Regions from separate parts of the Ruegeria sp. O4 genome, predicted to be linked through region 1. Evidence: riboswitches for the same ligand, from Rfam matches in the RefSeq annotation. Region 1 holds a riboswitch; each other region holds the start of a gene.

Region 1 (4,777 bases):
CGCGAAGATGAATTTCACATGTGCGGGCGGTTCCTCGAGCGTCTTGAGCAGCGCGTTGAATGCGCTGGTCGAGAGCATGTGAACCTCGTCGATGATGTAGATCTTGTAGCGTGCACTGGCGGCGCGATAGCGGACACTGTCGATGATCTCGCGGATATCGTTGACGCCGGTACGGCTGGCCGCATCCATTTCCATCACATCGACATGGCGACCTTCCATGATTGCGACGCAATGCTCGCACTGACCGCAAGGCTCGGTTGTCGGTCCTCCGGTTCCATCCGGTCCGATGCAGTTCATGCCTTTGGCGATGATCCGCGCCGTGGTGGTTTTTCCCGTTCCGCGAATGCCGGTCATGATAAAGGCCTGCGCAATCCGGTCGGCCTCGAAGGCGTTTTTTAGGGTGCGCACCATAGCATCTTGACCCACCAGGTCGGCAAAGGTTTCCGGGCGGTATTTGCGGGCGAGAACCTGATAGGCGGGGCTTGGCGTGTCTGTCATGTCTTCTCGCTCGGATTCGGTGCTTCGGCACAGCGTAGTGGCGGCGGCACTCCGCGTCCACTGTGGGGCGTGATGATTTTTTGTTTCAGAAACGGGCTGGTTTCCAACTAAACTGGTCCAGCGGATTTAATGACTCATTTCTTAAAGAGTACCTTGGGGGAGGACGCACTTCATGTCGCAGCTGGTCATTTTTGCTCTGCAGGTCGGAGGCGGAACGCTTGCCCTTACTTCAATGCCCGGGCGTGGCGGGGATTACGTCGGCGATCTGGATATGATTGCGGCTTGGAAACCGGGCCTTGTGATTTCAATGACGACGGATGTTGAAATGCTTCAGGATGGCGCGCAGCACTTTGGCAGCGACATCCAAAGCCGTGCCAGCCGGTGGGTTCACCTGCCGATCGAAGATTTTGGAGCACCGACGCAGGCGGTTCAGAAGGCCTGGCCAGAGGTCAGCGCCACGGCCCGACATGCGCTGTCGGGCGGTGGCCGGGTTCTTGTGCATTGCCGTGGGGGGTGCGGCAGATCCGGGATGATTGTTCTGCGACTGATGGTTGAATGCGGTGAACGCGCCAGCGACGCACTGGACCGCCTGCGGGCCGTGCGCCCCTGCGCTGTCGAAACCGATGCGCAGCTGGCCTGGGCGTCCCGGATCACCCCGGCACAGGTGGAAGTGGGATCAAGCTGACAGCTGCTGGGGTGCGTAGCCGGTTTTCCGGGGCCGGATCGTTGAAACCTCGATCATGGCGCAAGGCGGGTTCGCGACAATGCCCGAGGGCAGCGTGCTGAATGTAGGTCCGAAGATCAAATCGGCATAGGCATCAAGGTCCCGAATTGCCGTATCAGGGTGCGCCCCGCAGAAAACGCGAACGCTGTCGGATCGCGCTCGGATCGTTGCCATGCACCCTTCCGCGCAATGTGACAGCGCGCTGTTGCCTTCAAATTCGAAATCTTCGCTGGTGGCCGAAACCGCCTGCGCCATGGCTTCGGAAATCGAGCGGGCCAGTCGCGCCAAAGCCGGGCAGGTATTGCCCGTCCGCTGGCACACAGTTGCGCTGTATTCGTGTGACTTTGTCTTCCAGATCATCCTGCGCCCTCCGCGCGTGGTGGGCTGGATATTGGGGCAGGTGGGACAGCATCTCGCTGTCAGGACCTGCCCGGACACCCCGCCCGAGTTTCGGTTTCAGTTCCGATGGCAGGTCTCCTGACTTGCGGGTCATTGCTCTGCCGACCTTCCCAGCCCGTGGGCCAGTGGTATTTCGGCATTGCTTACCGCTTACAGTTGCGGGGGCAGTCGCGGACTTGGTTGATATCTGTGTGACCAGACAAACCGCACCGTGTTCCCTTTTCATCCCGACCTCTTGTGGGGGCCGGAAACCATCACACAACCGCTAGCGCCTGATCGCGTTCCGAGTCAAGCCGATCTTTAGGCCGGACGTTTGGTCATGCTGGATGCGGTTTACGTTCCGGCTTAGTTTCGTCGGCATCGAAGGCAGGCAAACCATTGTTTCAGCGAAAGCCGGGGATCATGTTGGATACGGAACAGACGGTGTTGATCGAAGATTTCCGCTTTCCGTCAGGGTCCGTGACCTTGTCGGCGCGGCTGTACCGGCCAGTGGGTGAGCCGGAAACCGTTGTCGTACTTAACAGTGCCACGGGTGTGCCGCGTGACTATTATCAACACTTTGCGCGATGGCTGGCTACCGAGCGGGGGATAGCTTGCCTGACCTATGACTATCGGGACTACGGGCTTTCTTTGGTCGGCCGCCTGAAAGACGCAACTGCAACAATGGCGGATTGGGCGTTGATCGACATGCCAGCGGCACGGGCCGAAATGCGCAGGCGGTTTCCAAAGGCGCAGCACTGGACCATCGGCCATTCGGTCGGTGCGATGCTGGGGCCGGTGCAGCCGGATATCGACCAGATCGACCGAATGATCGGTGTGTGTTCGGGACTGGTGACTTTGAAAGATCACCCATGGCCCTATCGGGGGTTGGCAGGGCTGTTCTGGTATGGCCATGCACCGCTGATGGTGCGGGCACTTGGCTATCTACCCGGCAAAGCAATCGGGTTTGGTTCGGACCTGCCCGCCTCGGTCTACTGGCAATGGCGCAAATGGTGTACAGCCCCTCTTAGCTACGTTCCCGAGATCGGGCAGAATTTGCCTGATGCGCATTGGGGCAGTTCTGGAACACCAGTGGATCTGTTCACGTTCGAAGATGACCAGATGGCTCCGCCCGAGGCGGTTTGGCGCCTTGCTGATTTGTATGGCCCCGAGGCCAGACGCCACCTTCTGAAGCCTGCTGAATTCGGACTGCCGGAAATAGGCCATATCGGAGCATTTGCCCGTCGCAATGCAGCGGTCTGGCCGCGCCTGATCGCCTGATCAGACGCGACGCAGGTTTTCCTAACACCTTGCAGTTATGGCCGTTTGCGAAGCTTCTTGTCCTGCATGACACCGCGCACCATCTTGCCGAACGCCTTGTCCCGCGCCCGCGATTGGGCAACGGTTTCCGAGTTTCGCTGATCTTCACGCCGCAGCTTGCGCCAACGGTCCAGCCGGGTCGGGTCAAGTGCGCCTTCGCCGATTGCGTTCTGCACGGCACAGCCGGGCTCGGTCTCGTGCTGACAATCCGAAAAGCGACAGCTTTGGCCAAGCTCCGTGATGTCCGAGAACACGTTGTCGATCCCGTCCTGAGCGTCCAGCAAACGCAGTGCGCGCATTCCCGGCGTATCGATCAGCCAGCCACCGTTACCCATCCGGTGCAACGCGCGCACCGTTGTCGTGTGTCTGCCCCGTGCGTCGTCTTCGCGAATTTCAGACGTGGCGAGGTTTTGATCCGTCATGGCGTTGCTGAGCGTCGTTTTACCTACGCCCGACGACCCGACCAGCGCGCCGGTCTGGCCTTTGGGGCACCATGCCAGAACCTTTTCGACATCTGCCGGGTCCAGCGCATTGACCGCCAGCACCGACAGAAAAGGGTCCAGAGATTGCACTTGTCCCGAGAAACTGCCGGGGTCATCCGACTGGTCAGCTTTCGTCAGGACAACGACCGGATAACATCCGGCCTGATGCGCCAGCGCCAGATAACGTTCCAGCCGGGGAAGGTTGAAGTCCGCATTGCACGAGCTGACGATGAACAAAACATCGACATTGGCGGCAATCAGTTGGGTTGCGGCACCTGTACCGGCAGCTCTGCGTTGCAGCAGGCTGCGCCGGTCCAAAAGGTGGCGCACGCGGTTTTCGGCGTCCGCAAGAACCCAATCCCCGACGGCATATGAACCGGTCGGATTATCCGGTGTCCGCAAAGGGATTTCACCATCCGGGCTCAGCCCGATCAGACGGTCCCGATGAACGGAGGCGACGCGAAAGGGCGTGTCGGAAGGAAAAGCCGCGTGTTGCGCGGCAAAGTGAGAGGACCATCCCAGGTCCGAAAGCGTATAAGACATTTATCTGCCTGTTTTCAGAAACAGCAATGCCAACGGATGGCAATCGCGCATCCGCAGGTCGTGTGTTCAGGCAGTCCGGTGATTCCGGTGAATCAGAACCAGTCTGCCCGAAGGGTTTTCACTACAATCATAAAGCCCTCCTGCGGCTGTGGTTCACGAAGTGAGAGGTTGGACATCGACCCAAGCGGGGCTCGTTGTGGCTGCTTCCTTCCGGACCTGACCAGGTTGGCGAGGCGCTCGCCCGCGCCAACCTCTCGAGTCCGAGATATAGGGAAGGCATCGGGAAAAGACAACCCATCAGAGCGTCAGGCGAATGCGTTCAAATCCCCTGCCATCCGAGCCCAGCGACACGGGATCGAACCTGTGCAACTCATCCAGATATTTCAGGGCACCCGGACCTGTGCGAAGAATTGTTGTCACGCCCCGTTGCGGCATCAGCGAGAACGGGTAGGGCTGCGTGGCGATCGGGTCGGGCGGAAGGTGCTGCGCCAGGTAAACCTGCACAAGGTCCTTGATGCTCAGCGGTGGCAGGCTGATCAGCTCAGACGTTGTCGCATGCGGGAAATGCCCGCCTCCGCTGGCGCGGTAATTGTTCAGCGCCATAACGAACATCTGCTCCGGTCGTACGGGACGGCCTGCATATGTCAGATCGCTGATCCGCTTTTGGTCGGGGCGGATTATTTTCCCCTGCGCATCGTAACGAGGCGGCCGCGTGGGATCGATCTGATAAGACAGTCCAAACACGATGTCGAAATTGTATCCGGCCCGTTCAGGGTTGATCAGCTCGGGTTCGGAACCGGGCTTTAACTGGTTGAATACGCTGGCCGACATC
Region 2 (4,777 bases), on a different contig from region 1:
CAGGAAGACCGCTCCGATCAAGGCGGAGGTTGGGATAAGCCTGCGATGCCCCGGTCCCACAAGGAACCGGGCAGCATGAGGGATGACCAGCCCGACAAAGCCAATGGATCCGACGATAGAAACCATGACAGCTGTCGTGAGCGCGGTCGCAAAGATCAGGGTTGCCTGCACCCGACGTACCGATATGCCCAGCGAGGCCGCTGAATCAGAGCCGAAAATAAAGGCGTCCAGTGCTCTGGCGTGAAAGCGGCAAATGAGCCAACCGACAAGGGCCACCGGAATGGCCAGATACACATCCGGCCAGCGCACGCCGCTGAGGTTTCCCATCAGCCAGAACATGATCCCGCGCGCCTGATCGGCATTGGCGGATTTGGCGATGATGAAGGCCGTCAGCGCATTGAACAACTGAGACCCGGCAATTCCCGCCAGGACGATCTGTGCCGTCGCAACCCGTCCGCCCCCTGCGCCAGCGGCTCGGGCCAGCAACGCGACAAAACCAAAAGCCAAAAGCGCGCCATTGAACGCGCCAAAAGACAGCGACAAAGCCCCCCCACCCAAACCAGCGATGGTTACAGCCACGGCACCCGTCGAGGCCCCGGCAGAAATGCCCAAAATGTAAGGGTCGGCCAACGGGTTTCGCAGCAAAGCCTGCAACACGACCCCTGCGACAGCCAGACCGGCACCGCAGGACGCAGCGACCAGAGCGCGAGGAATCCGGTAGCTCCAGATAATACCCTGATCAATTGGGTCGACAGGAAAGTCCGCTCCGGCCAGCTTGTTGGCCAGAACGGAGAGAACCAAATCGGGCGACAGAGAGGTTTCCCCGATCATCGCGCCCGCAAGAACCGCCGCAATCAACAATGGCACGGTAAGGCACGCAGCCTTGAAACCCTGCCGTAAGATTGCGGCGACCTCGTTCACAGGTTGTTTCCGATGGTATCCAGCTTCTCGGCCAGATCCTCCAGCGCCGGGATTGCGCGGATGGTGGCGTCCATGGCCTGCGCATCCATAATGACGATCCGGTCATTCTTGACCGCATCCATCTGGCTGGTCACCGGATCAGTGCGCAGGAACTCCAGCTTTTTCAGGTAGTCGTCCGCAGCAAAGCGACGGCGGTCCATCTTGGCGATAACAATCACCGTCGGATTGGCCTTGGCAATGGTTTCCCAGCCCACTGTTGGCCATTCTTCATCCGTCTCGACGACGTTGCGGATACCCAATTTACTCATCATGTATCCCGGTGCGCCTTTCTGTCCGGCCACAAACGGGTCGCTTTCCATTTCAGGAGAGGAAAACCAGAATACGGCTGACACATCGTCCAGCTTCACGGTTTGCGCCTTGGCGACGGCTGCGGCTTCGCGGGCCTTGTACTCGGCAACCAGGTCCGTGCCGCGTTCGGATACATCAAAGGCTGCCGCCAGTTCTTCGATACCCTGATACAGCGTATCGGTCGAGAACGCTTGCAGGCGGGTGCCATCGCCGCCGACTGTATTGTCTTTGCCGATGCAATCTGCAGGCATTACGTACGTTGGAATGCCCAGTTCGTGAAATTGCTCACGCGTGGCGACGATGCCCTCGGGTCCGACATGCCACTCATATTGCGCTGCGACCAGTCCCGGCCGCTTGGCAACAACGCTTTCAAAGCTGGGATCATTGTCTGCCAGACGCTCTACCTTGGCATTCACCTCGGCATATTCAGGCAGCACCTCGTTGAACCAGACCGAGGTTCCAAGAACCTGCTCGCCCAGACCCAGCGCATAAAGCACCTCGGTCGCGGCTTGGCCGACCGTGACTGACGACGTCACTGGCGCGTCAAACGTGACCGAGTGACCGCAGTTTTCGATAGTTAGGGGAAAGTTTCCTTCGGAGGCAGCGCTGGTAGCCAGCAAGGAAAGGCCAATCAGGCCAGTGCGTAGAAACATGACAATCGATCTCCATGTGTCAATGACCAGAGAACGGGTGAATGGGCATTTACCGAAGCAACAGACGCTTTACTGCCTGCCGTGAGCGCAGGGTAGAAAATAGACCGCCCGGCGCGTTTCTTCGGCAACCTCCCCGGACAACCCCGCCCGGTGTGTTTCGGTTTCATACCGGCAGGTCTCCTGACTGACGGGTCTTTGTCTGTCCTGTCTTCCCAGACCAAAATGGCCCAGTGACGGAAATGGACAGCGCTCGCCGCCTACAGTTGCGGGGGCAGTTCCGGTTGGCACCAAAAGGCACCTCGGATTCCCTCTTAGCCACATCGGGACCGGTAAAACGCGGGTACCTTAACACTTACCCTGCGGCAAGAAAAAACTCCGGGGTCTTTCCTATTTTCTCGCAAGAGCATGCACCTGCGCGTCTCAACATGGCGCTGATATCAGAAAAGCCGCTGAGAACGCGCCAAAATCCGGACCTAGATTCATAGTGTGTGATATTAGGGTGCAAATTGAGCATAAGCGTGCACGAATCAGTATTTTCTCGCATAGGTTGTGCAAAAAAATCTTTTAAAAACAATAGCTTAAAGAGCGACAAATTTGATGAAACACCATAACTGTGCAACGCGTGAAGCATAAGCGTGCAAGACCAAAATCAGGAGGCATAAGCGTGCAAAAGTAGAACAAAGACCAAGACCACTAGAAGTGCCGGCCCATGCCGCAAATATTGAAACAACACTAGTCCATCGCAAATTTGACGGGCTTCGGCGAGCATCGCACCTCGAAGACTTTTTCGAGAGCTACCCACTGCACCGAAATCGGATGTTGAGATGGCTCGGGTCAACTTCCGCTTTATCGGGCAAAGCTTCGCTTCTCTGCCGCGCAGCATCCCGACTGTACTACGTCAGCGATGCGCAGAAAGCGGCCTTTGCAAAGTTTAACGAACGGCCCAAAGCGTGGTAGGCCTGTTGCGTTGAGAACCGCTGAAATCAACCCAAAGCGGACGACGAAAAGATGGCCAATCGGCAAAGGTTTTTTGCGTTTTCCTAACAGCGGCTACTCAATTGCCTTGCGAAATGTCTCCGTCAGCCGTTTGTTCAAACCGTGATGAGGTTCGGCTGAAGAACCGTAGTGCAACTCCGCCAAAGCAGCGATGTCATTGAAAATGACTACGGAGCCGCCTTCTTCATTCGCGTAAACCAATAGTTTTTGGCAAAAGGCATCCAAACCAATTGCCGGAAAGTCCGCCATAGCCACACCACCGGGCGCTGGTCCGCCGAATAGCAAGAGAACAGCATCCGGCAGCTCCGTCCCCAGTTGGGACGCTTCGGCCGCAAAATCGATCTCCCCAAACCAGACTGTATCGTCCTGTCCCATCACAGCTGTCCTGACACGTTCCACTGCCTCTGGAACGCTGAGCTCAGATCGCAATTCGATGATGCCATGGTTTGCAACTAATCCTTTGGTCGGCGCTGGTGCTGCATCCAAGTCGTTCAGGACTTCGAGCAACTTGTTCTCAAATGCATTCAACGCTTGGGTATTGATTAGACCATGCCGAACTTTGAGAAACTGAGAGTCTGTGTATTCGATCTGCGGTCGACCATCCTGATCGAATGAAAGAACGCGAAAAGGAAGGTCCAGACCTGCACGTACGTTCTCCTCCAGTATAGGTGTGTTTACCTCTGGATCAGAGAAAACGAGTACACGAGATGCTGGCATTTCGACGCCTTCGGCCTTGGCCAGGCGCGCGTGATCTATCGATGCGATTGGAGCAGCTCCCGCTTCGGAAACGGCAGTCTCAAGCTCTAAGAAGTTTTCGTCCACCGCGGTCTGGACAGATGAAGATTGTGCAAAAGCGGATGCCGAAACTGATAAAGTTGCGATCATCGAGAAAACAAAGCCAGACCTCACCATTTTACCACTTCCTGTTTCCTCGTACTTTTTTCAGAGAAACCGCCGCCAGAGCTGCAAAAGCTATCTCGGCTGCAAGATAAAAGAGAAGTACCCCGTTCGGAACTCCATCGATAAGGATGCTTAGTATGCGCCCAACGGCCAGTCCTGACATAAACAAAAATAGAACCCACAGCGCGGGGCGTTGTAACTCTGGTTTCGAAGCAGCCGCCAACCAAAACAGAGCGTTTGCCAGGTAAAGACCCATAATCGCTCGGAACACGTGGGTTTGGTTCGTCCCTTCCACCGGAAATCTCAGCAAAACTGGGATCGAACGGCCGGGCATCAGACCGTATGATAACGCAATTGGCACGAGGCCGACGGCAGCAAGCAGAAGGACTAATCTAGCACTCATGGAGGACTCCTTCTCGTAGAGGTTTCGCTTTTTGCGAAATTCCTAGTCGGTTATTTTGGGCATCCGATGATCCGAGCCGGATGCCCACGCTGCGGTGGGAAAGGCGTATTGGTTGCCTCGCTTCCTCTACTGAGAGATGCCGCCTTCGGTTGATGTCTGTTCTTCAACATGGTCTTGATTGGCGACCGGCTTCCCGCGCGGAGGGAACTCCTCGAAAGTAGCGAGATGTGCCTGCACTAGACGGGCGGCTGGACCGAATGCCCACATTTTCTCGCCCATCCAGCGGACGTACATCCCGCTTTCATCCGCAGCTTTCTCATAAGGATCGCGGCGAAGGTTGAAAAGCAAGGGGGCGACCAACTCTTCCTTCGGGCCTGACCAGCCATGGTTTTGAACGACAAAGTGCGCTTTCCAATCGTTGTAGCGTACTGCTTGGAGGTCCGTACCCTGATAGTAGATCAGCTCGCGGCGATTGCTCTCTTTATCCTCACCTGTCAGGTAAGTTAGTTGGTTGTAGCCATCGAGATGCACTTTATAGCCTTCATATCCCTCTAGG
Region 3 (4,777 bases), on a different contig from region 1:
ACCATGATGGCCCCAACACTCAGGTCGATGCCTGCGGTCAGGATCACAAGGCTTTGTGCCGCCGCCACGATCCCGACGATCTGAACCTGTTGCAGGATCAATGTCAGCGCAAAGGGCGAAAAGAACTTGGGGCCCAGCAAGACACCAAAGATGACGATGGCAGCGACAAGGACGATCAGCGGGACCAGCGACGGGTTCACATGCAGAAAATGCTGAACCGTTCCGACAAATCCGCGTTGGTGATCGTCAAATTCGGCAACTTGTTCTGGGCTGCCCTTTGCGGCGGTTTCGAAATCGTCGGCTTGTCGTGAAGAATCGGACATGGAACTTCCCCCAAAGCGTCAGGTTTATGACGACTTTAGCAAGGTTTCAGGCGTGTGGGTGGTTTTGACAAGTGGAAGGCCGCGTAGCGGCCTTCCACACGTTCAGCTTAACCCCAGCAGAGGTCCATGCCTTCCTGAACCGAGATGGACTCGACGCCGTCGGCGGCCTTATCCGTCACAAGCGCCACGCCAGTGTCAAAAAAGTCCTTACCGGGTGTGTTCTCGGGTTTCGTCCCTTCGTCCGCCCATTTCTTGACAGCCTCAACGCCCAGCGATGCCATCAGCAGCGGGTATTGCTGGGATGTTGCGCCGATGACCCCGTCCGCCACGTTCTGCACGCCGGGGCAACCGCCATCGACGGAAACGATCAGCACGTCATTCTCGCGTCCGATAGCCTTGAGCGCCTCGTAAGCGCCCGCTGCCGCCGGTTCGTTGATGGTATGCACCACATTGATCATCGGATCTTTGGCCAGCAGGTTCTCCATCGCGCGGCGGCCGCCTTCTTCGTTGCCAGCGGTGACATCGCTGCCAACAAGACGCGGGTCGTCTTCATCGCCAATCACGTTCGGATCGGCCAGATCAACACCGAACCCCTGCAGGAACCCCTGATTGCGAAGCACATCCACAGTGGGCTGGCTGACCGCAAGGTCCAACGTGGCGATTTTGGCGTCGTTTGCCGCATCTCCCAGAGTGGCTTTTGCCCATTGTCCGATCAGAAGCCCCGCAAGGAAATTGTCGGTGGCAAAGGTCGCGTCGGCCGAGTCGATAGGCTCAAGCGGGGTGTCCAGCGCAATCACCAGCAGCCCGGCATCGCGGGCCTGCTGCACCGCCGGAACGATGGACGACGTATCCGACGCGGTCAGCAGGATACCCTTTGCGCCATCCAGAATGCAGGTTTCAATGGCCTGAACCTGAGTTTCGTGGTCTCCGTCGACTTTGCCGGCAAAGGCCTTCAGCGTCATGCCAAGCTCTTCGGCTTTGGCGGTCGCACCCTCTCTCATTTTAACAAAGAAAGGGTTGGTATCCGTCTTGGTGATCAGGCAAACGGTTTCACCTTCGGCCATTGCACTGCTTGCCATGGCCGTAACCGCCAGCGCCGTGGCGCCTGCAAGTTTCGCAAGTTTCATCGGTAGTCCTCCCAGTTTTCCCAATGCCCGTCCGGGCATACGTTTGATCGGGCGAAAACCGGCCCGATCGAACGTGAAAACCATCACAAGATTCGAATTTCGAGTCAATAAATAAATCACTCTTAATTATTATTGACAGAAAGGAAGGGTTTCAACATTGTCGTCATGAAGGGGATGGCCGTGTCTGCAATGAACTCTTTGGACAATACCACTGGCGTACGCGAGCCAGATATGCGCGGCACCAACCAAAGTGGAATGCGGGCCCGAAATGAACGGCTTGTCCTGTCACTGGTCCGGCGCCATCAGGCCCTCGCAAAATCTGAAATCGCGCGGATGACCGGGCTGTCGGCGCAGACGGTCTCGGTCATCATGCGCCAGTTGGAAACCGATGGGCTGCTTCTGCGGGGCGAACCGATCCGGGGAAAAGTCGGACAGCCCTCGGTTCCCATGCGCCTGAACCCGGATGGCGCTTATTTCTTTGGGCTCAAAGTCGGGCGGCGCAGTACCGAATTGGTGCTGACGGATTTCCTTGGCAATGTCAGGCACCGTGAGCGGCGGACTTATGATTTTCCGACACCCGAGGCGACATTGAGCTTTTCCAAAGAAAGCCTCGACAAAGTGATGGCGTCACTGTCGCCCGAGGCGCGCAGCCGGATCGCGGGTCTTGGGATTGCGATGCCGTTCTACCTTTGGGACTGGGCGCAGACATTGCAGGTTCCGCAGGAGAAAATGGATCCGTGGCGTGACGCGGACCTGAAAGGCGCGCTGGCCGCAAGCTATGACTTGCCGGTATTCCTGCAGAACGACGCAACGGCCGCCTGCGGTGCCGAGCTGGTCTTTGGCCCTGCGGAAGGTCCACGAGATTTCCTGTATTTCTATGTCGGCTTCTTCATCGGGGGTGGAGTGGTTCTGAACGGCTCCATCTTTTCGGGGCGGGGAAATGCCGGTGCGCTTGGTCCATTGCCTGTGCCGGACGACGCAGGCGGAGTAAAACCATTGATAGATGTCGCCAGTCTTTATGTGCTGGAGCGCGCAGTTGGTGGGAATGCCGAAACAGCCGGCTCAATCTGGGAAACGACACAGCATTGGGACATACCGGAAACCCACCTTGAGAACTGGTTGAAACAGGCGGCGCACGGGATCGCACATGCCATCGTCTCGTCTTGCAGCCTGATCGACTTCGAATCTGTCAAGATTGATGGCTGGATGCCCACAGGCATCAAGGCGCGGCTGGTGGAATTGGTCGAGGTCAAGCTATCAGACATGAACCTGACCGGGCTTGAACGGCCCTTGGTGCAGGTGGGGACGGCAGGCCCGGATGCCCGCTCATTGGGGGCGGCCAGTTTGCCATTGTCGGAAAGATACCTGCTCGAAGGGTAGGTTCATTCCCGAAAAACCCTGACCTGCATCCAAAGCGGATCCGTCGGAAAAAGGGCATCGCCCGCTAAACTTTTTGACAGCCAGCGCAATTGATCGTTGACGGATGCCGAAGAAGTCTGGCAAGCCGCTCGGCATGTCCGGTTCCGGGGCGTGCTCTGGAATCAATAGGGAATGCGGTGCGGGCTTTGGCCCAATTCCGCAACTGCACCCGCAACTGTAAGCGGCGAGCAGGGCTGAAGTGCCACTGGTGTTAATCCGGGAAGGCCAGCCCAACGCTTTGACCCGCAAGTCAGGATACCTGCCGGACATGTGCCTTTGACAAGGGCACTCCTAATCGGCGACGGGATGTGCGTCGGAGCAGGATGCTTGAAAAAGCAGCTTAGCTTGGACGTCCCCGCAGTCAAAACGCATCTCGTACCGGGGTTGGTGCGATGGGACAAGGACGACTATTGATGACCAAGCTGCTTTCCGCAGCCGCTGTGGCGATGGCGCTTCCAGCGATGGCAAATGCGCATTTCCTGCTGGAATACACCGCTGACACCATGATCGACGCACCGGGGAATGTTCCGGTCAAGCTGATCTTTTGGCATCCGTTCTCGAACGGGCATGTCATGGATCTGGACAAGCCGCAGGAATTCTACGTGATCCACAACGGTCAGAAAACCGATCTGCTGGATACCCTGGAACCCGTACGTTTCACCGGCGGCGAAAACGAAGGCGCGGCATTCAAGGGTTATGTTCCCGTCAAACGGTCGGGCGACTATGTGTTGGTGACTGTTCCCCAGCCCTATTATGAGGAATCCGAGGATATCTATATCCAGCAGATCGCCAAGGCATTCCTGAACCGCAATGAACTGCCGACCGACTGGATGAACCCGGTGGGCCTGCCGGTTGAGATCATCCCGCTCAACAAACCAACCAACATCATCGCGGGTTCGACGTTTACAGGTCGGGTTATGGCCGAAGGCCAACCGGTTGCGGGTGCCGAGATCGAGATCGAGTACATGGCCGCAGAACCGAACATGGAAAGCGCGGCCGCTTCCGCCCCGTCGGTCTCGCCGATGCCGGGTGGTGCATTGGTCGCAACTTCGGATGATAACGGGTATTTCACGTTTGGCGTTCCAAAAGCCGGATATTGGGGATTTGCCGCACTCGGCGCCGGTCCCGTGACCGAACACAACGGCAAAGAACTCAGTCAGGACGCGGTCATCTGGATCCGCGCCTGGGATTTGGAGTAACCGTAGATGCACATCGTTGACGGAGCCTTGTCCAACCCGGTCGTGATCGGCGGAGCCGTCGCTGCGGCGGGTGGGATTGCCATGGGCCTCAGGTCGCTGGATCTTGATCGCATCCCCACTGCGGGGGTGCTGTCTGCCAGCTTTTTCGTGGCATCGCTGATCCATGTGCCGATTGGCCCTTCGTCAGTGCATCTGATCCTCAACGGTATGGCCGGGCTTTTGTTGGGCTGGGCCGCATTCCCGGCCTTGTTCGTCGGGCTTTTGCTGCAGGCCGTCTTCTTTGGCTTTGGCGGGTTGACGGTATTGGGGATCAACACCCTGAACATCGCGTTGCCCGCGGTTTTGGCCGGGCTGATCTTTGGCCGCCTGATCGCCCATGGCTCACCTCTGCAAGGTGCGATATGGGGCGGGGTCGGCGGTGCCTTTGCCATCGCCGCCACAACCGGCATGGTTGCGTTTTCACTGGCCCTGTCCGGGGATGCATTCCTGCCAGCGGCCAAGCTTGTTTTCTTTGCACATATTCCTGTCATGGCGATCGAGGCGATCCTGACTGGGTTCGCGGTTTTGCTGGCGCGCAAGGTCAAGCCCGAGCTGTTTGTCAAAGGAGCGGCCGCGTGAGGTACCTGGCGATCATTCTGGTGCTGTGCTGCGCACCCGTACCTGCCTTGGCGCATAAGGTCATCGCCGGAGTGTTTGAATCCGGTGACGC

The links. A riboswitch is a leader RNA that binds a small molecule or an ion and turns the genes downstream of it on or off. The one in region 1 is predicted to bind cobalamin.
Region 2: it holds a riboswitch for cobalamin, as region 1 does, so the genes downstream of both, ACR0J7_RS09255 (ABC transporter substrate-binding protein) here and ACR0J7_RS17890 (hypothetical protein) in region 1, are expected to answer to the same signal.
Region 3: it holds a riboswitch for cobalamin, as region 1 does, so the genes downstream of both, ACR0J7_RS19565 (DUF4198 domain-containing protein) here and ACR0J7_RS17890 (hypothetical protein) in region 1, are expected to answer to the same signal.

What each region holds. Positions count from the first base shown of each region.
Region 1 covers NZ_JBQERO010000022.1:8,986-13,762, forward strand. Annotated here, with positions in the region: gene ACR0J7_RS17880 (DNA polymerase III subunit gamma/tau) at 1-498, opposite strand, end outside; gene ACR0J7_RS17885 (protein-tyrosine phosphatase family protein) at 671-1,183, shown strand; gene ACR0J7_RS17890 (hypothetical protein) at 1,175-1,582, opposite strand; cobalamin riboswitch at 1,673-1,891, opposite strand; gene ACR0J7_RS17895 (alpha/beta hydrolase family protein) at 2,024-2,881, shown strand; gene rsgA (ribosome small subunit-dependent GTPase A) at 2,917-3,945, opposite strand; RNA gene ffs (signal recognition particle sRNA small type) at 4,104-4,202, opposite strand; gene ACR0J7_RS17910 (bifunctional 2',3'-cyclic-nucleotide 2'-phosphodiesterase/3'-nucleotidase) at 4,243-4,777, opposite strand, start outside.
Region 2 covers NZ_JBQERO010000006.1:7,675-12,451, reverse strand. Annotated here, with positions in the region: gene ACR0J7_RS09260 (FecCD family ABC transporter permease) at 1-903, opposite strand, end outside; gene ACR0J7_RS09255 (ABC transporter substrate-binding protein) at 918-1,922, opposite strand; cobalamin riboswitch at 2,076-2,268, opposite strand; gene ACR0J7_RS09250 (DUF302 domain-containing protein) at 2,973-3,830, opposite strand; gene ACR0J7_RS09245 (DUF4345 domain-containing protein) at 3,832-4,221, opposite strand; gene ACR0J7_RS09240 (arylsulfatase) at 4,348-4,777, opposite strand, start outside.
Region 3 covers NZ_JBQERO010000029.1:13,204-17,980, forward strand. Annotated here, with positions in the region: gene ACR0J7_RS19550 (ABC transporter permease) at 1-323, opposite strand, end outside; gene ACR0J7_RS19555 (substrate-binding domain-containing protein) at 431-1,450, opposite strand; gene ACR0J7_RS19560 (ROK family transcriptional regulator) at 1,625-2,830, shown strand; cobalamin riboswitch at 2,952-3,150, shown strand; gene ACR0J7_RS19565 (DUF4198 domain-containing protein) at 3,283-4,068, shown strand; gene cbiM (cobalt transporter CbiM) at 4,075-4,686, shown strand; gene ACR0J7_RS19575 (cobalt ABC transporter permease) at 4,683-4,777, shown strand, end outside.